3 regions of the Bacillus sp. WC2507 genome follow, and region 2 is predicted to be linked to each of the others. Evidence: riboswitches for the same ligand, from Rfam matches in the RefSeq annotation. Region 2 holds a riboswitch; each other region holds the start of a gene.
What was found. Region 2 has a riboswitch for S-adenosylmethionine ahead of mtnK (S-methyl-5-thioribose kinase). Riboswitches for the same ligand answer to the same signal wherever they lie in the genome.
Positions count from the first base shown of each region.

Region 1: another riboswitch for S-adenosylmethionine. It lies ahead of ACUN28_RS07780 (bifunctional homocysteine S-methyltransferase/methylenetetrahydrofolate reductase); the one in region 2 lies ahead of mtnK (S-methyl-5-thioribose kinase).
Region 3: another riboswitch for S-adenosylmethionine. It lies ahead of ACUN28_RS22205 (Na+/H+ antiporter NhaC family protein); the one in region 2 lies ahead of mtnK (S-methyl-5-thioribose kinase).

Region 1 is NZ_JBQXPN010000001.1:1,447,450-1,460,703, reverse strand. Features, by position in the region: gene ACUN28_RS07805 (hypothetical protein) at 1-23, opposite strand, end outside; gene ACUN28_RS07800 (nucleoside 2-deoxyribosyltransferase) at 103-477, opposite strand; gene ACUN28_RS07795 (DUF3966 domain-containing protein) at 571-831, opposite strand; gene murG (undecaprenyldiphospho-muramoylpentapeptide beta-N-acetylglucosaminyltransferase) at 1,076-2,134, opposite strand; gene metH (methionine synthase) at 2,153-5,551, opposite strand; gene ACUN28_RS07780 (bifunctional homocysteine S-methyltransferase/methylenetetrahydrofolate reductase) at 5,551-7,383, opposite strand; SAM riboswitch class I at 7,454-7,563, opposite strand; SAM riboswitch class I at 7,766-7,875, shown strand; gene metI (cystathionine gamma-synthase/O-acetylhomoserine thiolyase) at 7,969-9,081, shown strand; gene metC (cystathionine beta-lyase) at 9,078-10,241, shown strand; gene ACUN28_RS07765 (cysteine hydrolase family protein) at 10,402-10,914, shown strand; gene ACUN28_RS07760 (ArsR/SmtB family transcription factor) at 11,348-11,638, shown strand; gene ACUN28_RS07755 (class I SAM-dependent methyltransferase) at 11,784-12,896, opposite strand; gene ACUN28_RS07750 (MBL fold metallo-hydrolase) at 12,906-13,254, opposite strand, start outside.
Region 2 is NZ_JBQXPN010000001.1:1,660,591-1,667,787, forward strand. Features, by position in the region: gene ACUN28_RS08980 (pyridoxal phosphate-dependent aminotransferase) at 1-574, opposite strand, end outside; gene ACUN28_RS08985 (carbon-nitrogen family hydrolase) at 589-1,452, shown strand; SAM riboswitch class I at 1,524-1,665, shown strand; gene mtnK (S-methyl-5-thioribose kinase) at 1,755-2,936, shown strand; gene mtnA (S-methyl-5-thioribose-1-phosphate isomerase) at 2,933-3,988, shown strand; gene ACUN28_RS09000 (YvrJ family protein) at 4,063-4,224, shown strand; gene ACUN28_RS09005 (3-hydroxybutyrate dehydrogenase) at 4,357-5,133, opposite strand; gene ACUN28_RS09010 (PadR family transcriptional regulator) at 5,329-5,661, shown strand; gene ACUN28_RS09015 (DUF1129 domain-containing protein) at 5,661-6,425, shown strand; gene ACUN28_RS09020 (DUF1129 domain-containing protein) at 6,442-7,197, shown strand, end outside.
Region 3 is NZ_JBQXPN010000001.1:4,212,947-4,223,835, forward strand. Features, by position in the region: gene brnQ3 (branched-chain amino acid transport system II carrier protein BrnQ3) at 1-53, shown strand, start outside; gene ACUN28_RS22175 (DUF3922 domain-containing protein) at 77-373, opposite strand; gene ACUN28_RS22180 (response regulator) at 472-1,104, opposite strand; gene ACUN28_RS22185 (sensor histidine kinase) at 1,101-2,156, opposite strand; gene liaF (cell wall-active antibiotics response protein LiaF) at 2,156-2,896, opposite strand; gene ACUN28_RS22195 (PspA/IM30 family protein) at 3,003-3,665, opposite strand; gene ACUN28_RS22200 (lmo0954 family membrane protein) at 3,711-4,067, opposite strand; gene ACUN28_RS22205 (Na+/H+ antiporter NhaC family protein) at 4,281-5,597, opposite strand; SAM riboswitch class I at 5,692-5,797, opposite strand; gene ACUN28_RS22210 (DUF402 domain-containing protein) at 5,918-6,436, opposite strand; gene gltP (glutamate/aspartate:proton symporter GltP) at 6,505-7,779, opposite strand; gene ACUN28_RS22220 (murein hydrolase activator EnvC family protein) at 8,276-9,547, shown strand; gene ACUN28_RS22225 (hypothetical protein) at 9,649-9,810, shown strand; gene ACUN28_RS22230 (sodium-dependent transporter) at 9,841-10,889, opposite strand, start outside.

The DNA of each region.
Region 1 (13,254 bases), 210 kb from region 2:
TCCCAACCATTTTCTAATTTCATATTATATACTCCTTTATATACGGTTCTTATCATCACTGTACCCAAAAGATCACTTTTATAACCTTTTAGGTAGTTACTATTATTTCACATGATTCATAACATAAGATGCAAATCCAGCTGCATCTCCTTCAAAAATATTTATTTCTGGCAAGTGATAGAACGTTGTTTGAAGCGGGTTTCTTTCATGATATACATATATCTTTTTCTCTAGCGCAATCGCCATTCCAAACTCTGTATGGCTCCCGTTTCCGCCATCTAATATAAGTAAAAAGACATCCGCTTCTTGAATAGCATTCTTTTCTGCCAGACCAATTTCTCTTAATTGCTTTTGATTCACTGCCCTTTCATTTCTTGTCCAATCATATGTATGATGCCAACCTGCATGTTTCAGTTCATTTGCTATAGAACGTACAAGGTGTTTATTTTTGAATCCCGAGGCGATATAAAAATTCATTTATATACACTCCTTCTTGATGTACGGGAAACTCCGTTTTAGTGTTACTTGCTAAATATAATAAAAAACGAATCCAAAAAAAAATCCCCATCTTTAAAACTTATTTGCGTTTAAATGATGGGATGCTTCATGATCTTCTTTTATTTTTTGCTTTTTATAACTTTCATCAGCTAACATTTCTAGTTCAGCTGTTATCTCTGATTTTTCAAGCTCTCTTTCTTGCGAAAATTTCCTTGAAATATAAACAATAACACTACCAACGTACAACACAAAGCATATAATAAGTGCAGTATTTTCATAGAGACTTAGCTCCAACACAGTCACTCCTAATCCATTCGTATTTTCACGCTTCATTACTTGGAATTTCCCTACTAACCATTTGTTACCCCGCTATTTGAGGGCAGTAAGCCCCCCCACCTCAACATTCAGCGAAAACAAAGAAGTTAGGTGGGGGATTAACTGCCCGTTAAAGCCCGATTGGTTCAACTAATAATCAGTGGGGGTAAACCTCCCACTGATTAAAGTTTCACTTTATTGTAACATAAAAACACCGTTTCTTGGAATCTTTCAACCTACTAAAAGAGACATGATTGTTTCATCATGCCTCTGAAATATGGTGAATGATTGTTTTAATCGCTTCTTTTCCATTATATTTTTTTAATGCGGTTTTATACGCCTCATTATTATGAGATAACTCTTCAACATGCTTTATAAGAGAATTCACAGTCACATCTTCTTCATACAATACCGAGGCATATCCTTGTCTTTCAAATGATTCTGCATTTAGTATTTGATCTCCACGACTTGCAAATTTCGATAGCGGAATTAAAACCATCGGCTTTTGCAATGTTAAAAACTCAAAAATGGCATTGGACCCTGCACGTGAAATAACAAAATCTGTTATCGCCAATATGTCTGGTAGTTCTCCATGTACATATTCAAATTGTCTATATCCTTCTTTATTTTGTAAACTTTCATCAAGATTACCTTTTCCGCAAAGATGAACAATTTGATACTTTTTCAGAAGTTCTGGTAACGCTTCTCGAACCGCTTCATTAATTTTCTTTGCGCCCAAACTTCCTCCCATGATTGTAATAACTGGCTTTTTACGTGAAAAACCTAAAAACGCTAAACCTTTTTCACGATTTCCCCTTAGCACTTCTTCACGTACAGGAGATCCTGTATAGATTACTTTTTCTTTCGGTAAATGTTTCGCAGCTTCTTCAAATGTAACAAATATTTTCGAAGCAAAACGGAGCGCAATTTTGTTTGCTAGTCCTGGCGTCATATCGGATTCATGTAATAAAACTGGTACGCGATTTAGCCACCCTCCAATTACGACTGGTACAGATACGAAACCACCTTTTGAAAAAATTACATCTGGTTTTAGTTTTCGAATCCTTACATACGCATCCATAACACCCTTCATTACAAGAAAAGGATCTTTTATATTTTTCAAGTCAAAATAACGGCGTAGCTTTCCGCTGGCGATACTATAGTACGGAATGCCTTCCTTTTCTATAATCGTTTTCTCAATTCCTTGATGAGAACCAATATAAGAAATATCCCAATTCTGTTCTTGTAAATGTGGAATGATGGCTAAATTAGGTGTTACATGTCCGGCCGAACCGCCACCTGTAAAGACTATTTTCTTCATACGTCTCCCCCTTCTAGATTATAATACACTAAAATATCTTGCCTCGGGGTGAGAAAATACCATAGCCGTTACAGATGCTTCTGGCTCCATCATAAATCCTTCCGTTAATGAAATACCTATTTCCTCTGGATGAATTAAGCGAAATAGCTTTTCTTGATCTGCAAGTTCTGGACATGCTGGATAACCGAAGGACACGCGTATCCCTCTATATTTCGTACGGAAACGTTCTTCCATCGTCAGTTCTGGTGAATCTGGAATGCCCCAGCGATCACGAATGAGCATATGTGTTTTTTCAGCGAGTCCTTCTGCTAGTTCAAGCGCTAACGATTGAATGGCATGACTGCGTAAATAATCACCCTTCGCTTTCCACTCTTCAGCAATGTCCCGAATGCCTTCCCCAACCGTAACAGATAGGAAAGCAACATAGTCCATCTCATCTCCAATTGGTCGTAAATAATCACCTAAAGTACGATATGGTGCTTTTCCTTGTCTTGGGAATGTGAAACGCTCTATCATACGCGTATGATCTTCTGGATCATATATTACAATATTTTGTCCGTCGCTTTGCGCTGGGAAAAACTGATACACTGCTTTCGGTTTTAACCAAGATTGTCCTTCCTGCAATAATTCGTCTATTAAATCATTTAATTCGTGTGCTCTTTTATCTCCCTCTTGCAAAAGCTTCTTCACATTTCCTTTTAATCCAAGGTGATGCCCAAGTAGCATTTGTCTATTTAAAAATGGAGCGAGATGCGCAACTGGAACATCTCGTAATACAATTCGTTTTGTTGAATCAGGTATCATAACCTCAGCCTTCGGTAATGGCTCAATTACTGCTGGAATTTCTACTTTCTTCTCCTCTTTTTTTACGATATGAAGATGACGCTCTTTTTTATCTTGTTTCATCTTCTCGCGCTCTTCTTCTTTTTGTAGCTTATTAATAATATCGAGCCCCGTCATCGCATCACTCGCATAACATACGAGTCCTTTATATGATGGTGAAATACGATTATCTGTAAACTTTCTCGTTAACGCTGCCCCGCCTACAACGATTGGAATATCAATATTTGCCGCTTGTAAATCTTCAGCAGTCGTTACCATTTGTTGAGCTGACTTTACTAGTAAACCAGAAAGACCAATTATGTCAGGCTTCTTCTCTTGTACTTCTTGAACAATTCGATCCGAGCGAACATTGATTCCTAAATTAATAATCTCATATCCGTTATTCGATAAAATAATTTCAACGAGGTTTTTCCCAATATCATGTACGTCACCTTTCACAGTTGCTAATAATACTTTCCCTTTTTTCGCACTATCGCTAGATTCCATATATGTCTCTAAATAACTTACGGCAGCTTTCATACTTTCAGCACTTTGCAATACTTCAGCAACGATAAGCTCATTATTATTAAATAATCTTCCCACCTCATCCATTCCTGTCATAAGTGGGCCATTAATAATATCCAAAGGTTTTCTTCCTTCTGTAAGTGCGAGGCTTAAATCTTCTTGTAGCCCTTGTTTCGTACCTTCTACAATGTAATTTGCCAGCCTTTCATCAATAGTTAATGTTTCTTGGATAACGACATCTTTCTTTTTTGCCGCGCGATAAAAATTTGTAAATTCTTCTAACGTCTCTTGCGTCGTTTCAAAAAGCAATGCATCTGCAAGACGTTTTTCTTCTTCCGTAATTGACGCATAGCGCTCTAATTTTTCAGTATTCACAATCGCGTAATCTAATCCAGCTTTCGTTGCATGATATAAAAAGACGGAATTTAATACTTCGCGTCCAGCTGGTGGTAAACCAAATGATATGTTACTTACACCTAAAATCGTTAAACACTCTGGTAATGCTTCTTTAATAAGGCGAATTCCTTCTATCGTCGCTGCCGCCGAGCCAATATATTCTTCATCACCTGTACCTACAGGAAATACAAGTGCATCAAAAATAATATCTGACGGGCGTATACCATATTTCGTCGTCAATAATTCATAACTTCTTTTCGCAATTTCGAGTTTTCTTTCCGCACTTACTGCCATACCTTCTTCATCAATTGTTCCTACAACAATAGCGGCACCATATTTTTGGAGAAGAGGTGTCACTTTTTTAAATCGTTCTTCTCCATCTTCTAAATTAATTGAATTGATAACAGCTTTTCCTTGAATATAAGTAAGAGCTCTCTCCATCACATTTTCATCTGTTGAATCAATCATAATTGGTACTTTTAATACTTTTGTAACTTCTGCCAAGAAATTTTCCATATCTTCTATTTCATCCCGGTCCGGGTCTGCCATACAAATATCAATAATATGAGCATTTTTCTTCACTTGCGCTCTTGCGACTTCAGCAGCCTCTTCAAATTTCCCTTCTGCTACTAATCGTTTAAATTTACGTGATCCAATAACGTTTGTTCTTTCTCCAACAAATAACGGCCTCATAGAATCATCATATTGTAGTGCCTCTAATCCACTAACACCATGTCCATCTCGTTCACGGTGTTCACGCGGCTTCAGAGACGCTAACGCGGATTTCATTGCTTTTATATGTTCTGGTGTTGTGCCACAACAACCACCGATAATATTAACCCATCCTTCTTCGGCAAATCGCTTCACTTTTTCGGCGAGAGAAGATGGAGATTCATGATAATGTCCATCTTCATCAGGAAGGCCTGCATTTGGATAACAAGAAATGTAACACTCCGATAAATCAGATAGTGAACGAATATGGTCTCTCATAAACTCCGGACCAGTCGCACAGTTTAACCCAACCGATAACGGCTTCATATGTTCTATCGATAAGTAAAAAGCCTCAATTGTTTGCCCAGCCAGAGTCGTTCCCATCGGTTCAATCGTTCCCGAAATCATAATAGGAACAATTGTATTTAGTTCATCAAAAGCTGCTTGAATTCCAATATAAGCTGCCTTCACATTACGCATATCTTGACTCGTCTCAACGAGTAATACATCAACTTCTCCATTCAATAATCCTCTTGCCTGCCGTGTATAGGCTTCAATTAATTCTTCAAACGTCACACCACCAGTAACACTAATCGCTTTCGTTGTCGGCCCCATTGCTCCCGCAACATATACTTCCTTCCCGCTTTCTATAACAGCTTGCTTTGCTAAACGTGCTGCTTTCTCATTTAGTTCCTCATCTAAATGAGACAACTCATAATCATTTAATACAATATTCGTCGCCCCAAATGTATTTGTTTCAATAATATCCGCACCAGCTTCAATATAAGCTTTATGAATCTTTAAAATGACATCAGGCCTTGTTTCTACTAAATATTCATTACAGCCTTCGTACTCTTCTCCTCCGAAATCTTCCGCAGTTAAGTCCTCTTGCTGGATCATTGTCCCCATTGCACCATCTAATATTAAGATGTTATTTTGTAATTTTTCTTCTATACGTTTCATCAATTAATACCTTCTTTCACTTCTTGCTTTTCTCTCACATATTTAACAAGGTGTTCTGTAATTTCATATTTTAGAAATGGTGTAATAAGATAAATGCCGTTAAAATATTTCATCGCCGCATCAATTAGTTCTTGTGAAATGCGAATTCCTTCCTCAATTGCTGCCTCTTTCGTTTCATGTCCATCCATTCTCTCCCTTATTTCTTCAGGTAGCGTAATTCCTGGCACCTCAAAATGAAGAAAATCTGCATTCCGTTTACTTATTAATGGCATAATCCCAATAAAAAGCGGTTGTTCCAAATGTTTTGTCGCTTCATACACTTCTTCCATTAACGCGACATCGTAAATCGGCTGAGTTAAGAAATATTCTGCTCCAGCATCTATTTTCCGTTCCATTCGCTTAACCGCTGCTTTTAAATGTCTTACATGCGGGTTAAACGCACCTCCCACTGAAAATCTTGTTGCTGGACCTATTGATTTCCCTAAAATAGAGCGCCCATCATTCATTTCTTTAATCATTTTAATGAGCTCAATAGAGGACAAATCATATACAGAAGTGGCACCTGGAAAATCACCAACACGTGCTGGATCACCAGTTAAAGCTAACACTTCTTCCATACCTAACGCTGATAGGCCTAGTAAATGAGATTGTAGTCCGATGACGTTATGATCTCTACACGTTAAATGCGTCAATACTGGAATATCATGCTTCGTTAATAATGCTCCCATTGCCATATTCGAGATGCGAGGCGATGCTAATGAATTATCTGCTAGAGTAATAGCATCTGCTCCAGCTCTTTTCAATGCTCTTGCGCCTTCAAAAAACCGCTGCGTATCTAACGTTTTCGGTGGATCTAATTCCACTACTACTGTCGTTTGTTTTTTTGCTTTCTCTGCTAAAGTGACATGAGCTTTTGAACGTTTCTCATGTGTATGAACTACTTTTGGTCTTTGAATCGTATCCTTTTCTATTACAGGCGTAACATTTAGAGTAGCACGTTTCATACTTTCAATATGTTCTGGAGTCGTGCCACAACAACCACCCAATAACCGAATACCTTGCTCAATAAATTTCGGTGTCATCGCTTCGAAATAAGCCGGACTTCCTTCATATACGTAACGTCCCTCCACATAATTTGGAAGACCTGCATTTGGATATGCTGACAAGTAGCCATTTTGAGGAATCGATATCATTTTAAAAGCTTCCGTCATATGAAGTGGCCCTAGTTGGCAGTTCAATCCAACAACATTTGCACCGTAATCTAATAGCTGTTTTAATATTTCATTTACATCATTTCCATTTTGAGTCGTACCTGCCTCATGTAACGCTAATTGAGCTACAATTGGAATATTCGTTTGTTTTCGTAACACCTGAACAGCATGAAGTAATTCAAACTCATCATAGAAAGTCTCTAATAGCAGTCCATCAACCTGTTCTTCTAATAATGCACTTGCCTGTTCCAACAACATAAATTCTCGCTCCATATCAGTTGTCGTAACAGCTCCGATATGTTTCATACCGCCAATTGTTCCTAAAATTGCATTTTTGTCGGTAACAGATGCTTTCGCCAGTTTTACTGCCGCTCTATTAATTTCAGTAACTTGATTTTCTAAACCATACATACGTAATTTTGCTTCATTTGCTCCGTACGTATTTGTTTGAATCACATCTGCCCCAGCAGCTACATATTGCTTATGAATCGATATAATTAAATCTGGATCAGATATATTCAATTCTTCAAAACTACTTTGCAAACCATGTGAATGTAATAACGTCCCAACCGCACCGTCACCTATTACAATTCCTTTTGACAATAAATCTAGTAATTTCACAAATCTCCCTCATTTCTATCAATATAAAAACCCCCTCTTCACTTTGAAGAGGGGGACATAATTGTTCCTCCTCTTATTATGCAAAACATTCGTTTTGCAGGTATTAGCACCGTTTCAAACATTTCGTTTGAAGGTTGCCGGGTTTCACAGGGCCTTTCCCTCCACCGCTCTCAATAAGAGTTGTCTTTATTATTTTATTTATGTAGCTAAAAGGAAATGCGTTCCCCTTTTAACAATGTTTGCTAATTTTTTAATAAATTTAGCACGCACAAATGCAAAAGTCAATGACACTTGCGGAAAAATAAAAATTATTTAAAATAAAGTTGCAATTCAATTATCTTTTGTTGTAAAGTTAAAAACATAATAAAATTTCATACGAACATTCTTATCTAGAGAGGTAGAGGGACTGGCCCTACGACGCCTCAGCAACCATTAACATTTGTTAATAAGGTGCTAATTCCAGCAAATTGTGAAAGATTTGACAGATGAGAAGAAGACTCTATTCAAACCGAAAGCCTTCTTCTTAGAAGGCTTTTTTTATTTTACATTCACTTAATTGTTAATTTAAAAGGGAGGAATTTTCACATGTCAACTATCGAAACAAAACTAGCACAAATCGGAAACCGGAGCGAAACTACAACAGGAACTGTTAATCCACCTGTTTATTTCTCAACTGCTTATCGTCATGAAGGAATTGGCAAATCTACTGGCTTTGACTACTCACGAACTGGCAATCCAACTCGCGGCCTTTTAGAACAGGCAATCGCAGATTTAGAATACGGTGAACAAGGTTATGCCTGTAGTTCAGGGATGGCAGCTGTTCTCCTTGTCCTTTCCCTATTCCGTTCCGGAGATGAACTTATTGTATCCGAAGATTTATACGGGGGCACTTATCGATTATTTTCTGAGCACGAAAAAAAGTGGAACGTTCGATGTAGATACGTAAATACACAATCTATTAAACAAATTGAGCAGTCTATCACAATTGAAACAAAGGCTATTTTCATAGAAACTCCGACTAATCCATTAATGCAAGTTACTGATATTGCCGCTGTCGCAACTGTAGCGAAAAGACACGGACTACTTCTTATTGTAGACAACACATTCTACACACCTTATATACAGCAACCATTAACAGAAGGTGCTGACATTGTACTTCATAGCGCAACAAAATATTTAGGAGGACATAACGATGTCCTAAGCGGACTTGTCGTTGCAAAAGGTAAGGAACTTTGTGAGGAAATCGCTCATTATCATAATGCCTCTGGTGCGGTCTTAAGCCCATTTGACTCATGGCTATTAATTCGTGGTATGAAAACGTTAGCGCTTCGTATGAGACAACATGAAGAAAATGCAAAAGCAGTTGTCGCTTATTTAAATGATGAAGACGGGGTGACAGATGTATTTTATCCTGGAAGAGGCGGCATGATCTCATTTCGTCTGAAAGATGAAACATGGATCAATCCATTCTTACAATCTTTATCCTTAATTACATTCGCTGAAAGTCTTGGTGGTGTTGAAAGTTTAATGACATATCCAGCAACGCAAACACACGCTGATATTCCTGAAGAAATCAGAACAGCAAACGGTGTATGTAATCGTCTTCTGCGATTTTCCGTTGGCATTGAAAATAGTAACGATTTAATTCAAGACTTACAGCAAGCCATTAAACTTGTAAAAGAAGGTGTAAGAATATGAGTTATTCTATAGATACACTCTTACTGCACAACCAATATAAACATGACTCGCAAACAGGAGCTGTTAACGTTCCCATCTATAATACATCAACATTCCACCAGTTTGATGTAGATACGTTCGGAAAATATGACTATAGCCGATCTGGTAATCCAACTCGTGAAGCTCTTGAAGATATCATTGCTTTATTAGAAGGCGGAACAAAAGGATTTGCCTTCGCATCAGGGATTGCAGCGATTTCTACTGCATTCCTCCTTCTTTCACAAGGTGATCACGTACTCATTTCAGAAGACGTATACGGAGGCACTTATCGAATTATAACTGAAGTTCTCTCCCGTTACGGTGTTTCCCATACATTTGTTGATATGACTAATTTAGAAGAAATAAAGCAAAACATTAAGCCAAATACAAAACTCTTTTATGTGGAAACACCCTCTAATCCGCTTTTAAAAGTGACAGATATTCGTGCTGTTTCTAAACTTGCAAAATCTATTGACGCCCTTACTTTTGTTGATAATACATTTTTGACACCACTATTCCAGAAGCCACTTGACCTTGGCGCCGATGTCGTTCTTCATAGTGCCACAAAATTCATTGCTGGTCATAGTGATGTTACTGCCGGATTAGCGGTTGTAAAAGATGCCGAACTCGCTCAAAAACTTGGATTTTTACAAAATGCATTCGGCGCTATTTTAGGCCCTCAAGATTGTTCTCTCGTGCTTCGTGGTCTAAAAACATTGCATGTACGTCTTGAGCATTCAGCTGCAAACGCCAATAAAATTGCACACTATTTACAAGAGCACGCTAAAGTTCAAAATGTCTATTATCCTGGCTTACAATCACATCTTGGATTTAATATTCAACAATCTCAAGCTACATCAGCCGGAGCTGTCCTATCTTTCACTTTACAATCAGAAGACGCACTCCGCCAATTTCTATCAAAAGTAAAATTACCTGTCTTTGCGGTTAGTTTAGGTGCTGTCGAATCGATTCTTTCCTACCCAGCTAAAATGTCACATGCAGCATTGTCACAAGAAGCTCGTGATGAAAGAGGGATTTCTAATTCATTACTTCGGTTATCCGTCGGCCTTGAAAATGTTGACGATTTAATATCCGATTTTGAAAATGCCCTTTCTTATGTAGAAGAACCTGTAAATGCATAGAGAGAATAGAAGATATGAAATTAAGTTATCATATCTTCTTTTTTATGCTGTTAAGTATATTTTTCACTTTTCGTATAGTTCATAAAAAACGACAGAGCACCATCTATTTCCAAGTAATGAATTAATTGATATATTAAGAAGTAAAAAAGGGGCAAAAATAATGGATACTTGTGCAGATGTTTTAATCGTTATCGATTTACAAAATGGAGTATGTTATAGCGAAGAGCATTTATTTGATTTACAAAATTTACTTACAAAAGTAAATAAAAGAATTTCTTCATACAGAAAAACAAATAAACCAATTCTTTTCGTTCAACATTGCGATGATGATTTAGTACCCGAAAAAGAACTTTGGGCTATTCATGCTGATTTAGATGTTCAAGAACAAGATTTTTTTGTAAGAAAAACACATGCCAATTCATTTTATAAAACAAACTTAAAAGAGATTTTAGATCAATTATCTGTACATCGTATTGAGTTTTGTGGTGCCCAAACAGAGTACTGCATGGATGCTACAATTAAATTTGCCCATGGACTAGGATACGAAAACTTCATGGTACAGAAAACAACCTCTACGTTACATAATCCATTTATGTCCGCAAAAGAGACAATTGATTTTTATGAGAATATATGGAACCGTAGATTTTTAAAGTTGATGAACGATGAATGCTAGAATACATAACTAATGACTTGGCAATTCTAAGATTTATCAGCTATACTCAAACATTTCATTTTCACCATAAAGGAGCTGATTACATTCAGCTTCTTTTCTTTTAACCTGTTTTATATTCTATATATATCATTATAATTCCTTTGTCATATTATTTTAAAAATTTTGTATATTCATTTGAAAGAATAAGAAAATCATGGTAAGATTGTGTTACAAATATATCTATATCTTTCAATTTTTAAAACGCATCTAAATTTTCACCCAAAAATGTCATTTTACAAAACCGTGCTAAATCATCTACTTTATTTACATCAGGGTCTCTTTTCTTACAATTTCTTTACTTTAGGACTTTTTTTCTGCAACAACTGTTTTCTTTTCTTTGATTTTTTGGTATGTATAGTATGGTATAACAGCTCACACGGAGGTGGAAAAGAACATGTTAGAAACCTTTCAAAAAGAAATTGAACTATATGAAAGCAATGCAGAATTATTGAAAGTACTTGCTCATCCTGTTCGCTTATGTATTGTAAAAGGATTAATTGAACGTGGTCCAAGCAATGTTTCTACAATGTACACTGGCTTAAACATGCCACAATCTACAATTTCACAGCATTTAGCAAAGTTAAAAAGCGCTAAAATCGTTTCAAGTGAAAGAAAAGGATTGGAAATCTATTACAAAGTAGAAAACGAGACAATTATTCAACTCGTTCGCGTATTATTAGGTTAGGGACTCATAAACAGAGAAAAAAGGACGTATTTTATATTTTTCATCTCATATCTTTAATATAAATATATATCATGAGAGGAAATATATGATGCTACATAAGTCGTATTAAAAAACAAGACACAGAAATATGCTGTGTCTTGTTTTTTTATAGTTTCAAATACCGATCTAAGTGTAACTGTTGCATATGTTTCGTATGTATAACAACATCAAATGCACTCCCTAATCCTCCGCTCAAAATCATCGAACGAACTGCACGATTTTGTTTTTGAGTTTCAGAAAAAGGATTCCTATCCTGATGATCGGTAAGCTGATCTAATATTCCTGCTGCTAACAAAAACTCAGCTTGCTTCTTATGCCATACTGTCTGCATACCTTGCAGGCTAAACATCTCTTTTAGTTCGTCCCAATGAATATGAGTAGTAAGATCCATTTCACCTGGATGTGCTAAAGGATTACGGATTAACTTATGCTCATAATACCCTCGTAAGCTTCCTTCTTGATGTGCAGGATGCATCCATTCTTCTTTTGTGTATCCATAATCAACTGTAATACATACACCTCGTTGAAACCATTTCGCAATTTCTTTTATATATTCTTCCATCGCAATCGACACTTCAAAACGCTGACCTTCAACAAGGTGAATATTATATTTCAATAAGTATCGACCGATGCTTTTATGTAACGGTCTACATACTTCTGCAAGTTTCCCCTCTTCTGTGTATGTAACACGTACTTCATACAATATTCCATTTCTCTTCTGAATTACTTCAACAGGAAATGCATCAAATAACTCATTCGAAAAAAGAATTCCTTCGAATGATTCCCCCATTTCACTATGCGACGTATAATATGCCACATTAGAAAACGAACAAAGATTTTTCTGCTGTAATTTTCTATGAAAAGGGCTCATTTCAATCAATGAATAGTTTAAATCAATAAAGGTTTCTGGAGACAATTGCTTCCATTCTTGTAAAACATCATAGGCAAACTTTCCTGTTCCCCCACCAATCTCACAAATATTCGGAGCAACTTCACCATTTTCAACAAGACGAATAAAAAACTTAGCAAATGTTTTTGCAAAAACAGAGGATACGTTACTACTTGTAAAAAAATCCCCTTGTCTTCCAATTTTCTCACGTTCCTTCATATAATAACCATGTCCCTCTGTATACAATACGAGGTTCATATACGTACTATATGAAATTGAATAATCCTTCTCTTTCGCCATCCATTCTTTTAAAATAAGCTCCATCCCCATAATGACTCCTTACTGTAAAAATGGATTATTTTCTTTTTCAAAACCAATGCTTGTTTCTGGACCATGTCCACATAGCACTGCTGTTTCATCAGGTAATACAAATAATTTTTCTTCAATACTTCCAATTAATTCAGCAAAGCTCCCACCAGGTAAATCAGTTCTTCCGATACTCATTTGGAACAATACATCTCCAGAAAATACAGCATTCGCCTCTTTACAATAATAAGAAATACTGCCTGGAGAATGTCCTGGCGTCTCAAAAACCTCAAAATTAAATGAACCAATTGCTAATGTACCTTCTGCATCAATAATATGATCTGCTGGTTTTGCTGTAATGCTGCGATTCATCATAAAAATT
Region 2 (7,197 bases):
CATCAAAGAAATCTTTTGATGCAGTAGCACCGGTAGGATTATTTGGATAGTTTAAAAACATTAATTTCGCACGCTCGGCAATAGAGTTATCAATTTTTGTATAATCTGGTAAAAAATTATTTTCTGCAATAAGCGGCATTGTTTCAAATTGTGCTTTTGCTAAAGCAACTCCTGATAAATAATCTGGATAGCCTGGATCTGGAACAAGAATAGTATCACCAGGGTTTGTAAAACAAACTGGTAACTCTACTAATCCAGCCTTTCCGCCAAACAAAATAGCAACTTCTGTTTTTGGATTTACTACTACATCATATTCACGTTGATAGAATGTTGCCACGGCTTCTTTTAAGCTTTCGTGTCCGCGAAATGGCGGATATTTATGATGAACGGTCTTTTCAGCAGCATTTTGTAAAGCTTTTACGATATGCTGCGGTGTTGGTTGATCTGGATTACCTTGACCTAGATTAATAACATCGTGACCAGCTGCAACGACTTTGTTAACTTTTGCAACAAGTGAAGCGAAAAATTGTGTTGGCAATGATGTTACTATCTCAGAAGGTTGAAATAATTTCATACTTTCCACCTCTTTTGAAAGTTGTTACAATTCTAGTGACAAATGATATAATCTTTCCAGTATTTTGTAAAGAAAAAATTATGAATGGGGCTGACAAAATGAAAGTCGCATGTATTCAAATGGATATTGTCTTTGGAGATGTAGAAAAAAATATTGAGAACGCTAAAAGTAAAATAAGCGAAGCGATGAAGGAAAGACCAGATGTTATCGTCTTACCAGAACTATGGACAACAGGATATGATTTAACAAGACTTTCTGAAATTGCAGATAGGGATGGATTGCAAACGAAAGAAAAGCTGAAAGAATGGTCGAAGCAATATGGTGTACATATTGTCGGTGGGTCTATAGCGAAGCAAGCAGAGCAAGGTGTTACAAATACAATGTATGTAGTAAACAAGGAAGGAGAACTAGTCAATGAATATAGTAAAGTTCATTTATTTCAGCTTATGGATGAACATAAATATTTAATCGCTGGAAATAGTACAGGTGAATTTAAGCTAGATGATGTTGAGTGCGCCGGCACAATTTGTTATGACATTCGTTTCCCAGAGTGGATGCGTGTTCATACTGCTAAAGGTGCAAAGGTTTTATTTGTTGTAGCAGAATGGCCATTAGTTCGTTTAGCACATTGGCGTTTGTTATTGCAAGCAAGAGCAGTCGAAAATCAGTGTTATGTTGTTGCATGTAATAGGGCAGGAAAGGATCCGAATAATGAGTTTGCCGGTCATTCTTTAATTGTCGATCCTTGGGGCGAAGTTGTTGTGGAAGCGAATGAAGAAGAATCAATTTTATTTGGAGAGCTTACATTCGAGAAAATTAAAGAAGTACGCAAAGGAATTCCGGTTTTTGCAGATCGTCGTCCAGAATTATACAAATAAAATGTTGACAAGTGATTTTTATTCTTGGTATAGTCTTCAACATAAAGTTAAAAATTCAAAAAATTATACAACTCTTATCAAGAGCAGGTGGAGGGATTTGGCCCGATGAAGCCCAGCAACCGACCGTAATACCATTGTGAAATGGGGCGTTTATTTACGCCAAAAGGCACGGTGCTAATTCCAGCAGAAAGTTTACTTTCTGGCAGATAAGAGGGGAGAAGATAAACTTCAAACCTCTTTCTTAGTGGAAAGAGGTTTTTCTGTGTTAGAAAAACCTCTGAATTTAAAAGGGGGAGAAGACGATGGGATATTATTCATTAACTGAAACAACAGCTATACAATATGCAAAAGAACACGGTTATTTTGAAAAGAAAGCAAATGTAGTTTGTCATGAAATTGGAGATGGAAATTTAAATTACGTGTTCAAATTAGATGATGGAGAGAAGTCTATTATATTAAAACAAGCATTGCCATATGCGAAAGTAGTTGGTGAGAGCTGGCCATTGTCTATAAAAAGAGCAACGATTGAAAGCAAGGCACTGCAAATCTTTGCGAAGTATGTACCAGATTATGTTCCGGTAGTGTACAGTCATGATGAAGAGTTAGCGGTAACAGTCATAGAAGACTTATCAAGGTTAACAATTACAAGAAGGGGATTGATAGGCGGAGAAGAGTACCCACTTTTATCTCAGCATATCGGTCGTTTTCTAGCACATGTTTTATTTTACACCTCAGATTTCGGTTTGCAGTCAGAAGAGAAAAGGGTACTAGAAGGTACATTTGTAAACCCAGACCTTTGTAAGATTACAGAAGATTTAGTGTTTACAGATCCGTTCGGTCATTACGATACGAATGATTATGAGCCGGAGTTACAACTAGCGGTTGATGAATTGTGGAGTGACAAAACTTTAAAGTTAAAAGTCGCGCAATATAAATATAAATTTTTAACGAGAAAAGAAGCGCTTATTCACGGTGATTTACATACTGGTAGTATTTTTTCATCACCTTCTGAAACGAAAGTGATTGATCCGGAATTTGCAACATATGGCCCATTTGGATTTGATCTTGGTCAATTTATTGCAAATCTATTATTAAATGCTCTATCTAGAGAAGAAGAACAGAGAAATTTGCTATTTTTCCATATAGAGAAGACGTGGAGTTATTTTGTAGAAACTTTTACGAGGTTATGGATTGGAGAAGGTGTAGAGGCATATACGAAAGAAAAGCAATGGCTACCAATTATTTTGCAAAATATTTTTACGGATGCTGTCGGATTTGCCGGATGTGAGCTTATCCGTAGAACAATTGGCTTAGCACATGTAGCTGATTTAGATGAAATAGCAAATAAAGAAGCGAGAATTCAAGCTAAGAAACAAGCGCTATCCTTAGGTAAAGAACTAATAAAATATGAATCTAAGAGTGCTGATATTCAACTGTTCCGAACATTATTTCAACAGACGGTTTCTGGAGGGATAAAAGCATGAGTACAATTGTTACTATTCCGAGGTCTGTCAGTTGGAAAGGGGATGCTATTGCAGTATTAAATCAAACAAAGTTGCCGCATAGCACAGAATATAAAACATTAACGACGATTGAAGAGGTATGGAAGAGTATTGTCATGTTAGAAGTGCGAGGAGCACCTGCAATTGGAATTGTAGCTGCATTTGGCTTGGCGCTTGCATCCAAAAAATATAACACTGTACATATGGAAGAATTTCAAAAGAAGTTTAATAGAGATTGTAATTATTTAGGAACATCACGTCCGACAGCAGTCAATTTATTTTGGGCAATCGATCGTATGAGAGAATCTATTCAAGATATTACTACAATAAAAGAAGCACAAAAAATATTAGAAGAAGAAGCGCTTCTCATTCAGCAAGAAGATGAAGCGGTATGCCGGAGTATTGGAGAACATGCATTAACATGCTTTAAAGACGGGAATAATATTTTAACAATTTGTAACGCTGGCAGTATTGCAACTGCTAGATATGGTACTGCATTAGCACCGTTTTATATTGGGAAAGAAAAAGGTGTACATTTACATGCGTATGCGTGTGAAACGAGACCTGTTTTACAAGGCGGACGTTTAACGACCTGGGAATTAAAACAGGCAGATATTGATGTAACACTTATTACAGATAATACGGCAGCGCATGCTATTCAAACGAAAGAAATAAACGCGATTATTGTAGGGGCGGACCGAATTGTTGCAAATGGAGATACAGCAAATAAAATCGGAACAATGAATTTAGCGATATTAGCAAAGTATTTCGATATCCCGTTCTACGTTGCAGCTCCGTTATCTACGTTTGATATTACGAAACAAACAGGTGCAGAAATTGTTATTGAAGAAAGAGATGAAACAGAAGTTACGAAAATTTTTGGGAAACAAGTGGCGCCAATTGGAACTGATGTTTATAATCCTGCATTTGACGTAACACCTAATGAATTAATTACAGGTATTATTACTGAAAAAGGAATTATACGTGGGGATTATAAGCGAGAAATTGCATCATTGTTTGAAAAAACAAGCTAATACATAATAGCTTGTTTTTTTATGCCTAAATATGTTCTTTTCTCTTATTTATATAATGAAAGGAGGCGAAAAAGATGGAAGAGTGGATCAAAATGATAGGTAATGTAGGGTTTCCCATTGTTGTAACATTATATCTACTCCATCGAATTGAAAGTAAATTAGATGGGGTAATTGTTGCAATAGAAAAGTTGCCGCGGCAATTACTACAGTATGACGATCCTCGGGATAAAAAATAAGGTTTGCTCTTCGTGAGCAAACCTTATTTTTTATCCCGCATTAATGGGCAGTAAGACCCCACCTTAAACTTCAGTGAAAGCAAAGAAGTTAGGTGGGGGATAAAGAAAACCCCCACTCAATAAAGTTTCACTTTATTGAGCAGTATAACCACCATCGATAACGACAGCTTGTCCAGTTATCCCTTTAGCTTTTTCACTTGCTAAAAACATAGCATAATCCGCGATTTCTTGTACTTGTAATAAGCGTTTTTGTGGTACAAGTGGATAAATGACATCTTCTAAAACATTTTCAAGTGGTACATTTCGTGTAGTAGCTAAATCTTGTAGTTGATTACGCACAAGAGGGGTATCGACGTAACCAGGACAAAGAGCATTTACAGTAATACCGTGAGTAGCGCCTTCTAAAGCGGCAACTTTTGTTAATCCAATTACGCCATGTTTCGCGCTATTGTAGGCAGCTTTTCCAGCGAATCCAACGAGGCCATTAATGGAAGCTACATTAATAATACGACCATATTTTTGCTTTTTCATAATTGGGAAAGCATGCTTAATTGCGATAAAAGGGGCGATTTGCATAATTTTAATAAGTAGTTCGAACTTTTCGGTTGGAAAATCTTCAATTGGTGACACGTGTTGCATTCCTGCGTTGTTAATTAATATATCTAATGAACCGAAATGATTAATTGTTTGAGAAATTGCAGCTGTAACTTCTTCTTCAGATGTAACATCACATTTTAAACCGATAGCTTGATAGCCTTCTTTTTGTAATTGGTTAGCAGCTTCTATTGCACGTTCTTCAAGACGATCGGTAATAACAACTTTTGCACCTTCTTTTGCAAAAGCGTTTCCCATTTCATAACCAATACCACTTGCAGCACCTGTTAAAAAAACAACTCGATTCGTAACCATGGTGAAAAACATCCTTTCGTAATAAAGTTCTCATATTGCTCTATTTAGAGAGTGGATAATAAAAATCCTGCAAAGATTTGGAAAAATATCGCTAGCTATCTTGCTTTACAAAATAGTCCTTGCTATACTATTTTGTAAAGCAAGATACTTACGCTTGTCTATCTTGTAAAACAAGATAGTGGGAGGATTTGAGTTATGTCGACAAGTCAAATGCTGAAAGGGATTTTAGAAGGATGCTTACTTGCTATTATTTCTGAAGGTGAAATATACGGTTATGAAATGAGTGAAAAGCTAGCGAAGTATGGCTTTACCATGGCAAGTGAAGGAAGTATTTATCCGTTATTAATACGAATGCAAAAGGAAGGATTAATAACAAGTGTAATGAAGGAATCTCCATCTGGACCAAAGCGAAAATACTATACATTAACAGAAAAAGGCGAGGAAGCACTTAATGAATTTATGGATCGCTGGGAAGCGATGCAAAGTAGTGTAGAGCGTCTACTTGAGGGGAAGGGGAGAAAAAAATAATGCTATCCAGTGAAGCACGAAAGTTTTTATTAGATATGAGATTATTTTTAGCGGCAAAGAGTGTGAAAGAAAGTGACATCGAAAGCTTTATCGAAGACGCAGAACTTCATTTAATAGAAGGTGAGAGTGATGGGAAAAGCGTAGAAGAAATTTTCGGAAGCTCACCGAAAGAATATGCAAATGAACTTGTAAAAGTAATGGAAAGGGATAGACAGGAAACGTGGAAGCAAATTGGATTTACGGTAATGAATATCGTGTCGTTTTGGATTATTGCTTCCATCTTAATAGTGAATAACGGAGTTTTACAAATTTCACTTATTCAGTGCATTGGCTATAGTTTTACATTGATCGTAGCTGTAATGGGTCCTAATTTTCTACTTCGGAAAATGACCTTCGTAACAAGATTTACAAAAACATGGTTTTCTATGTGGTCTTTAGTCATGATTGCGCCAATGTTTTTAATAGGAGCTGTTAGTATATTAGATGTGATATATCCTACAAAAATGCTCACATTCACCGAAATGCAAAGTTATATATTAGCTGGAGGTATTTTTATTATCACAGTAGCGATAAATATGTATGTTGAAGGATGGTTTAAAAACTTATATTTAATTATTCCACTTTCTATTATGTTAGTGTTTAAAACATTTACATCTGAAGATCTCGTGCCAATGTTATTTCAAATTATATGTTTATATGGAAGTTTATTTATTTTAATTTTCCTTGAAATTATGATGAAGACGAATAGAAGAGAAACTGTTTAATAAGGGAGGGATTATTATGAAGATTTCTAAAGAAGGGAAAAAGTTTTTAATTGATACGAAAGTGTATTTAATAACAAAGGGAATGAAAGAAGAAGATGTGGATGCCTTTATAGAAGATGCAGAGCTTCATTTAATAGAAGGAGAGCAAGAAGGAAAGACGGTAAGTGATATATTTGGTGATTCACCAAAAGAGTATGCGGAAGAATTAGCGAAAGAGATGGAGAAGGATAAAGGCGGGAGTATAAAGACTATTTTAGGAATGATAATTGGGATAGGTGGATATTGGTTACTTACAAATATTTTATTTGAAAGTCCGAATCATGAATTTACATTAACGAATGTACAATTGATTGGGTACCCAATTGTTTTAATGATTACTATTGTGGGTATTATCTTTGCTTTTAAGATGTCATCATTTAAGAGTAAAATAAAAGAATTTAGCATTATTTATGTAGCAGCATTGCTACCAATTTTATTACTAGTATTATTAATGTTTATGAATAAATGGTATGGGACACCTGTATTACAATTAACTACTATGCAAAGTTATATACTAGCGGGAATGGTTTTATTAGTGCTGTTAATAGGTGAAGCGTATATACTTGGATGGATTGGAATACTAGCTGTTATCGTACCACTATTCATTATGTTTGTATTTAAAGAATTAGGGAAGAACAACTCATATTGGGGAATGCTAGAGCCTTTATTTCTGTACGGAAGTATATATGTATTAATGAGATGGTCTTTGAAAAATGAGGAGAAAAAAACTGTA
Region 3 (10,889 bases), 2.6 Mb from region 2:
GTGCGAAAAAAGTTCCCTTAATAACCGATTCCCGCGAAGTAAAAGCATCCTAAAAAAACTCCCGAAAGGGAGTTTTTTACTTTTGATAAGCAGTATGATTAAAACTGCTTATTTTATACGCTTTCGTATAATATTCGATATTTGTATCCACTGTTTCTACTTTAACAACATCATAGCAATCTTCTTGCTTTACTAAGAATAAATAGTACTCTTCTGTCGCCTCAACAATTGCAATTTTATCTGTTTCAACATTATATTGTTCACAAAGCGCTTGTAATGCGTTCACATAATCCCCTAATTTTTTAGACTTATCCATGCCAAATATCGTTTGAACTAACATACACTCTCTCCCCTTTGTATGTACTGTTAACAACTTAATGTTAACGCTTACATTTATTAACGTCAATAAAAAGATTTGGCGTAAACTAATAATCAGTGGGATAGCCCCCCACTGATTAAAGTTTCACTTTATCATTTCGTCAATTGATGTCTAAACGCATAAATAACCGCCTGTGTCCGGTCACTTACATTTAGCTTATTTAAAATATTACTCACATGTGTCTTTACTGTTTTGAGGGCTATAAACAATTCATCTGCAATCTCTTGATTACTTTTCCCCTCTGCAATTAATAACAAAATTTCAGACTCTCTTTCTGTTAACTCCTCATGCAAAGGTTGTTCTTTCTTCTGACGCATACGAGACATCATTTTACCAGTAACTTTTGGCTCTAATACCGTTTCTCCATCATAAGTAGCTCGTACAGCGTCTGCTATATCACTCGCTCTTGATGTTTTTAATAAATAACTTGTCGCTCCCGCCTCAATAACAGGATACAATTTCTCATCATCTAAAAAGCTCGTTACAACTACAATTTTCGCTTCTGGCCATTCCTGAATAATAGCACGTGTTGCTTCAACCCCATCCATCTCATCCATGACAAGATCCATCAAAATAATATCTGGTCTTAATTGCAGTGCTAACTCTGAACCTTTTCTTCCATTTTCAGCTTCTCCAACTACTTCGATATCTGGCTGCGTTGATAAATATGCTGATACACCCATTCGAACCATTTCATGATCATCGACAAGTAACACTTTTATCATGATTCTCCCCCTCTCTCAATCATAATCGGTACTTTTACTTCTATTTGCGTCCCTTTAGCCGGGAAACTAAGTACTTTTAATGTCCCACCAATTTCATGAACACGCTCTTGCATTGATCTTAAACCATATGAACCAGCCTTATTCACTCCGACTTCAAATCCAACGCCATCATCAATGATTTTTAGAATTGCATATTGATCAATTTTCCGAAGACGTACTTCCGTTTTCTTCGCTTTCGCATGTCGTAAAGTATTGGATAAAGCTTCTTGCACAATACGAAATAAATGATCTTCTACACCTTTTTTCAATTCTATTGGCTCGATTAGCCATTCAATTTTCATATGTTGCTTTCGCGATAATTCCGTCAATAATTCTTCTATACCTTGTGTCAGTTTCTTACCTTCTAATTGTACAGGGCGTAAATGAAGAAGCAATGCTCTCATTTCCGATTGTGCATTTACAACCATATTTTCAACGAGCTGCAACTGCTTTGTCGTCGTTTCTGGAATTTCAGCTACTTGTTCATTAATAGCCGACATCATCATTGACATTGCAAAAAGCTGCTGACTTACAGAATCATGCAGCTCCCTCGCCAATCGATGCCTTTCTTGGGAAATCGCTTCTTGTCTCATCTCTTCATTCCAATGAGCTCGTTCATTCGTTACTTTTTGAAAGAGTCCAGCTTGCTCCTCTAATCGACGAGCAAGACCGATTACTTTTCGTTCCACTTCATGAAATTCATCATCTGCAGTAAACGAAACATCACTCGGAAAATTCCCTCGCTCTACTTCAAATAGAAAAGTATTTAATCCTTGTATACGCTGCTCTATATAGTAACCGATTGCATACCCTACAATTCCCCCGATAAGTAAACTTGTAGTCATAATAAACAAGCCAATTGGAACAGAAGCGATGGATTCTTTCCATAATAAATCATAAACTTGTTGCTCACTTTTCCATACATATACAATTGTACAAATAAGTGCGATACTAACTGAGGACAACATAGAGTAACGAATATACATCCACGAAATATTTTTTTGTTTCTTCATTATACTTTCCTCACTTCCGTATCGCCTACGACAAGCGAAGAAATAATTTTAATACGACGAGGAGCTTCTTTATACTGCTCTGTTCTAAATGTAACATTGCGATTAAACCCTGTTTCCTCATGTCCTGGCAGGAGCACACGTCCGACAATAACAGAATGATTTAATGACAGTTCAATATCATACGGCACATATAAACGAATATTACCTACTACACCTCGAATAACAATTACCGTTTCTCCTTCTGGAATCATGGCAGTTGTTAAATCTATTTCAACATCACAAGCACCATATTGAACATTAATATCCTCAAGTTCATAAATATGATCCATCATTCGTACATTACCTACAAACATATTTTTTAAATATGGTTCTGTACGATATATTTGCTTCTCTTCATCTATAATCCCTTTTTCTTTAATTTCAACCTTCATTGCTTTTTGCTGATGCCCTTGTTGAATCAGTTGATAACCAATTAAAGCTAAACAAGCAAATACGACAAGAACAAATGCTGCTGATGAAAATAAGAAGAATAATAATACGATACCACCAACAAATAAAAATACATTTCCCCGTACATAACGATTCTTTTTACGATAATGCCTTCCAAACATAAGCATAATAAATGCAAAAATGAGACCACCTGGTTCAAAATGTCCAAGTATCATATCAAGAAATAGACCAAATCCAAATATGATGAGGAGCATCCCCATTAATTGTGTTTTTGAAAAATGCTTCTTCATTTCAGCTCCCCCCTTCTTGTCACATATACATAGAAGAAAAGGCATTGCTTTCCAACACCTTTTCTCCTATCACTATATCATAAGCCTGTTTTATAATATACTACTATTATTTTGTTAACTCTTTCGTTAACGATACATCATTCTTTTCTTTCATTTCACGCTCAAGCTTTGCAATCTTCATATCAAATGTGTCACGTTCATGCCCCTCATTCATACGAGTTTCTATATCGCGAATATGATCTTCAATTTCTTCAAAGCGTAAGAACGGATTATTTTCATCCATTTTATGCATCGCAGTATTCATACGGCGATTAGCATGTGCCATATTTTCACGTGCCATTAATTCCATACGTTTCGCGTGCATTTCTTTTAATTTATTTTTCATCTCAGCAAGACGACGCTCTAACTCATCAATTTGCTCTACAACACCTGCATACATTTCTTCTAATCGAGTTACTTGCCCTTCATAATAAGCTACTTCTTCTAACGCACGCTCATGCAGTTGTAGTTCGCCTGCTTCTTGTGCGATGATCGCTTGCTTTGATCTTTTATTAACGAAATAACGTGCTTGCTCAAGCTCACGAGCGAAATTAGATTTTAATGTTTTATGGCGCTGAATTAACTTCTCAATTTTTGTTATTTCACGCTCACTATCTCGTAAATATTGATTTAACATAGCGATTGGATTTTTTCTTTCTTTCTCATCTAACACATTATGAAAATCTGCTAAAATTGCATCGCGTACACGTCCGAATAAAGATTGTTTCATTATAATCTTCCTCTCTTCTACTTTATAAATTTGATTTATTTTATATTAGTTTTTCATTAACTTGTTCCACTCATCTTCAAAGTTACTATATGGTTTAGAACTTTCTGGAGCAGAATCAACAACTACATCTTTTTCTTTTTTCCACTCACGGTATCCGTAGTATAAAACTACTAATGCTGCGATACCGATTAGTGCTGGGGAATGAGAAAGTGCAATGGATAAACCGATTAAACCAACAATACCCCAAGCTAACTTTCCAAAAAATGATTTAGCTCGCACAAATGATTTATAGCTCCAGTACACAACTCCTGCTCCGATTGCGAATCCTACAATACCAGCAAGACTACCAAGAGCAATTAAAGCCAAAATACCGGCCGCGATAAACGCTAGAAATTGTTTCATCTTGTGCTTGCCTCCCTTCGATTTGATACTCTTATCTTAACTATTTTTTCATGTTTCCATAACGAGCTTAAGAACCGTTTTTGACTCAGACTTAAGACCGAGTTGCATTCAGCCTTTTGTAAAAACATGCGGTAAGATCGGATGCTTTACTCTTTTATCGCACATAAAAAGCCGTACAGAGAATATTCTCTGTACGGCTTTCGTTACTATTCATTATGCTGTTTTATGATACTCTTTCTTTCCCGCTACTTTAGAAAACCTCGGGAAACCAATTAATATAGAAATGATTCCACATACTCCAACTAAGATTGGATAAAACGCATATGGCAACAATTCAATTGGAGATAACGCCGCAAATCCTGCTGCCGTTAACATTTGCGCACCATACGGAATTAATCCTTGCACACAACATGAGAAAAGATCTAATACACTCGCTGATTTACGAGGATCAATTTCATATTGATCTGCAATATTTTTCGCAAGTGGACCTGTAAAGATAATAGAAATTGTATTATTCGCTGTACACATATTCGTCATACTCACTAAGCCAGCAATACCAAACTCTGCTCCTTTTTTTGAACGAATGTTACGCGTTAAAATATTCATTAAATATTGAATGCCACCATTATATTGAATCAGTTCGACCATACCGCCAATTAAAATAGCTAGTAATACTAACTCCATCATACCGCCCATTCCAGTCGTTACACTTTTAAAGAAACTCTCTAACGTGTAACTTCCATCTAAAAGACCGATAACGCCAGATAGTACAGTTCCACCAGTTAACACGATAAGTACATTCCAACCAAGTAGCGCTGTAATAAGTACTCCTGCATAAGGTAAAATCTTTATCCAGTCAAAGCTATGCGCTTTAATCTGCGTATCGCTTCCTAAAGTGACGATTACTAAAAGTACAATTGTAATAATAGCTGCTGGTAATACAATTAAAAAGTTCGTTTTAAACTTATCTTTCATTTCTGTTCCTTGTGAACGTACAGCTGCGATTGTTGTATCTGAAATAAATGATAAATTATCACCAAACATCGCTCCGCCTACGACAGTAGCCATCGTAAGTGCAATTGAGATATCAGTTTGCCCACTAATACCTACAGCAATTGGTGCTAATGCAGCAATTGTTCCCATTGAAGTTCCCATCGCTAATGAAATAAATGCCCCTATAACAAAAATTCCAGCTACGATAAATCCTTGCGGTAAAATTGATAACGCTAAGTTAACTGTAGAATCAACGCCGCCCATCCATTTTGCTGTTTCAGAAAACGCTCCCGCCAGTACAAAAATCAAAACCATAATCATAATATCTGGGTTCCCTGCACCTTTAGCAAATCGTTCCACTTTTACATTAAAACTTTCTTTACGATTCATTGCTAAAGCGACTCCTACAGCAATTGAAATCGCTACAAGTATCGGCAATTTATAGAAATCACCTGTAATAATTCCAGAACCAATAAATAGCGCCAAAAATATTCCAAGTGGTAATAAAGCCAAACCATTTCCTCTCGTTTCTTTCAAAGTACCATCTCTCCCTAGTTTCAACCTTTTTCTAATGAATAACAAAAGACCTCTTCCAATGAGAAGAGGTCTTATACATCTATAAGAAACACTCTTCTCATCTTTCAAGCACATGCTTGCTGGATTTGGCACAGCACTCTGAAATCGAGTCCGCTGCCGAGGCATCGTAGGGCCAGTCCCTCCGCCTCTCTTTATAAGAAGGTTTCATATTTATTTTTTAATAATAATTTCTTCCCTAACTTTACTCGCTTACAAAACAAAAGTCAATTATTTTTTGTATAGATTTTTTTGGTAATTATGCAAAAATTTGAATACAACAATCATTTTAACTTTTTGATTTCTTCTTCCAATATTGAAATCCAATAAAATTCACTATTCTTTATTGCAGCTATTATCCATTTCGTAGTGTACCAAGCTAACTCGTACTCTCCTTTTGTAACATCGCCACTTTTATAAGCACCCTCTAGCTCATCTTCATCTAGTACATACATCTTACCATTCGCTAATAACACTACATCTAAATATAAATCATCAAAATACGGTAAACCACGGTCGTCTATTTCATATTCTTTCGCCACATCGATATAATATTGCACTAATTTTTTCTGATCATCTAACATAGCCGTAATCGCAAAGTTTTTCCCGTCTATGAAATATTGAATCCACGTATACTGATCCGCTGCAATACAAAGTTCTTTACCATCATATTCTTTACAACTTGGTTCTTTCACCTTTTTCATTTCCAGTATTCCTAGCATTCCCTCTTCTATTTTCTTAACCGTATAATCCTTCTCTATTAGTCGCTTCCACGAAGAACCGTCACCATATTTACGTTTCATTACGTCTACTCCTCTTCTATATACAGAAAAGCTCCCACATATTATGTGAGAGCTTGTTCATATTATAATTAAGCCGCTTGTCCTTTTTCAGAAATCTCTTTCAAATAAGCTTGTCCTTTTTCAGCGTCATATTGACCTTCCCACTTAGACATAACTACAGCTGCTAAAGAGTTTCCTACAACGTTAACTGCTGTACGAGCCATATCTAAAATACGGTCAATACCAGCGATGAATGCTAAACCTTCAGGTGGAATACCTACTGTACCAAGTGTCGCTAATAATACAACGAATGATACGCCTGGTACACCTGCGATACCTTTTGATGTAACCATTAATACAAGTAATAATGTAATTTGTTGTGTAATAGATAAATCAATACCGTACATTTGTGCTAAGAAAATAGCCGCAATTGCTTGATATAAAGTTGATCCATCTAAGTTAAATGAATAACCTGTCGGAATAACGAAAGATGTAATTGCTTTCGGACAACCGAACTTCTCCATTTTCTCCATGATTTTCGGTAAAACTGTTTCTGAACTCGCTGTAGAATATGCTAAGATCAGCTCGTCTTTTAAAATCTTAAAGAATTGGAAAATATTAATTCCAAATATTTTCGCTGTAAGTCCTAAGACAACTACGACGAAGAAGATCATTGCTCCATATACGACAATAAGTAATTTCCCTAATGGAATTAATGAAGCTAGACCGAATGTAGAAACTGTAACACCAATTAGTGCAAACACACCAAATGGTGCAAATTTCATAACTTGGTTTGTTACATAAAACATTGCATCAGCTACACCTTGGAAAAATTGAAGAACCGGTCTTCCTCTTTCACCAATTGCTGCTACACCTAAACCAAATAATACAGAGAAGAAGATAATAGCAAGCATATCTCCGTCAGCTAATGACTTCATAATGTTCGTTGGAACAATATTTACAAATGTATCTGCAAATGAATGACTTTGCACTTGCTCTGTCGTATGTGTATATTTTGAAATATCTGTCTTCGTTAACTGATCCATATTTACGCCTTTTCCCGGTTGGAAAATATTCGCAATTAATAGACCGACAATAATTGCAATTGTTGTAATAATTTCAAAATAAAGAATTGTTTTTCCGCCTAGTCGGCCTAGTTTTTTAACATCGCCAACACCAGCAACCCCAACAACAATACTTGCTACAACAATTGGTACAACGATCATTTTAATTAATCGGATGAAAATATCACCAATTGGTTGTAAATATTTCACAACCGCTGGATTATCAAAGAAAATCGCCCCAACTGCAATACCAAGCGCAAGTCCTATTAATATTTGCCATGCAAGTCCTATTCTTTTCATATTTGTTGTAACCCCCTCTTCGATGTGTCACTCTATCTCTCATTCTATCTCTATAAAAACATGAAATTAAGAGTATTACATATTATTCGACAATTCACTACATTTTGTCCCTGTTAAAAATCATAAATCAAAATTTTAAATCTGACAACAAAATAAGTTTGCCCGAACGCAAATAATTTTCTTGACAAAAACAAAACCCATGTCAGAAAACCTCACATGAGAACGATTCCTTATCAGTGTTTTATTGGATTCTCATCTAATATTTCACTATATAAAACAAATGTATTTTTCCCTTTATTTTACAACGAAAATTAAATAATACATCCTTTTTACATGAATTTTAAAAATCCATCTACCGTGAAAATTATCGTTAAAAGACGATAATTTCCGACAAAACTTAGCAATTTTATAAAATTTTCTTTACATTATGGTTACAACGATAGACACCCTTCTTCTTATGATATATAACATTCATAGGGAAAGGAGCCAGACAACCATGAAAAAGAAATTTACAGCGTTCAGTGTTTTAGCAGCAGGAACGATTTTTGTTTCTCCGTTTCTTTCACCCGCATACGCTGAAACGAATCAAGATAAATTATCTAATATTCAATCTGAATTAGAAGGAAAACAAAATGACTTACAAAATAAATCAGCCGAGAAAGAACAAATAGAAAAGGAAATTCAAGAATTACAAAAGAAAATCGACGACCTAACTACTTCTATTAATAAAAACGAAGCTGAATTAAACGATACAAAAAAAGAAATTAGTAAAACACAACAAGTAATCGCTGAAAAAAAGAAACATATAGAGCAATTACAAACAAACATAGATACGCGTCAGGAAGTTATTAAGCAACGTTTACAATCTATGCAAGAAAAACCTCGTACAAATATCATTACAGAGGTATTAACAAATTCTACAAACATTGCAGATCTTGTTGATAATATGTACTCTGTAAGTTTAATTTTAAACAATGATACAGATATTGTGAAAAAGCAAACAACTGACCAAAATGCTGTAGCAACTGAAAAAGAGGCTGTTGAGAAAAAAGAGCAACAATTAAAAGAATCCGAACAGAAATTAGTTCAAAAACAACAAGAGTTGCAAACGAATCAGCAACAGCAGCAAACCTTTATTAGTGATCTACATACGAAAGTAGCAAAAGTAGATTCAGAGATTGAAGGATTAGAAGAATCCAAAGGTATTTTAGAAAACCAGCGTCAAGCTGTTCAAAAAGCAATTGAAGAAGAAAAACGTGCCGAAGAGGCTCGTAAAGCTGAAGAAGCCCGCAAGGCAGAAGAAGCTCGTAAACAAGCTACTACATCTGCTCAAAAAGCTCAAGCAGCTCCAACACCACACGATACAAATATTGGCGGCTTTATTAAGCCAGCAGCTGGATCAAAAACTTCTGGGTTTGGCGTGCGCTCTATAGATAACCATAAAGGAATCGATATCGCAGCTTCAGGAACCGTACCAATTATTGCTGCTGCTGATGGCGTTGTTATTCGCTCAGAATTATCATCTAGTTACGGAAATGTTGTGTACTTATCTCACCGTATTAACGGAAAAACATACACAACAGTATACGCTCATATGAGTAGCCGTTCTGTATCTAATGGACAAACTGTAAAACAAGGAACTCAACTTGGATTTATGGGGAACACTGGTCAATCATACGGACAGCATTTACACTTCGAACTTCACCTTGGAGAATGGAATGTCGGCAAAACAAACGCAGTTGATCCATCTCCTTATATCGGATTATAAAAAAACTCGGTGCATACCGAGTTTTTTTATTTCCACTTCACACACTATAGGCATTCCACATAGACTACAACTAAATGCCTATATTTTACGAGGTGAATCATATGAATACGCAATTACAACAAAAAATCGAAGAGGCTAGAGAAACTTATATTGGCCGGCTATTTACATTTGGTGGTTCAGCATTATTTTTAATCGGATCATTCGTAGCAGTCGTAACAGCCTATAAAGCATATAATCGTTTATTAAATACACCTACAGCATAATAAAAAGACGGAGATTTCTCCGTCTTTTTATTATGCAAACATTTTAAGTACGCCTATTGCATTTAAAAATACAATAATCACAGTTACTGGAATAACATAACGAAGCAAGAAGAACCAAATATTAAATAATGTTTTCCCTTTCGTTTCTGTAACTTCTAATTCTTTCATTAACATTTCTTTACTCATTTTATTTGGTACAAATAGCGAAATAGCTAGTACTCCTAACGGCAGCAATACATTACTTACCGAAAAATCGACGAAATCAAAGAATGTCTTACCAAATATTTTCACATCACTCATAATTCCAAATGATAATGCTGACGGGATTCCAACTGCAAAAATAAGAATACCAATTAATAACGATGCTGACGGACGCTTTTTCTCATTATCTTTCGCAACAGATGCTACTACAATTTCAAGCATAGAAATTGCAGAGGTTAACGTTGCAAAGAAGAATAAAACTAAAAACATAATGAAGAAAAATTGTCCAAATGGTATTTTCGCAAATACTGCTGGAAGGACGATAAACAGTAGTCCTGGTCCTTCAGTCGGCTTAACGCCTAATGCGAAAATCGCCGGGAAAATTGCTAATCCTGCAAGTACTGTAATAAAAACAGTTAAACTTACAATAGATGTTGCTGATTTCGCCAAATGTTCTTCTTTCTTCAAATACGAACTATACGTTACCATTACTGAGGCACCTACTGTTAGCGAGAAGAATGATTGTCCCATCGCGTATAAAATTGTATCTGCTGTAAGCTTTGAAAAATCAGGTTTTAAGAAGAACTCTACTCCTGCAAAAGCACCATCAAGTGTTAATGCACGAACAATGATCGCAATAAATAAAATAAATAATAGCGGCATCATATACTTACTTGCCTTCTCTATCCCTTTTTCTACACCTTTACTTACAACAAAAATTGTGCAAAGCATAAAGATAAATTGCGCTCCAATCGCGCTTACTGGATTTGAAATCGTTTCACCAAACAATTTCCCATAATCAACAACACCATTCCAGAAGCTACCTGTAACACTATAGTATAAGTACAGTAAAATCCATCCACCTACAACACTATAAA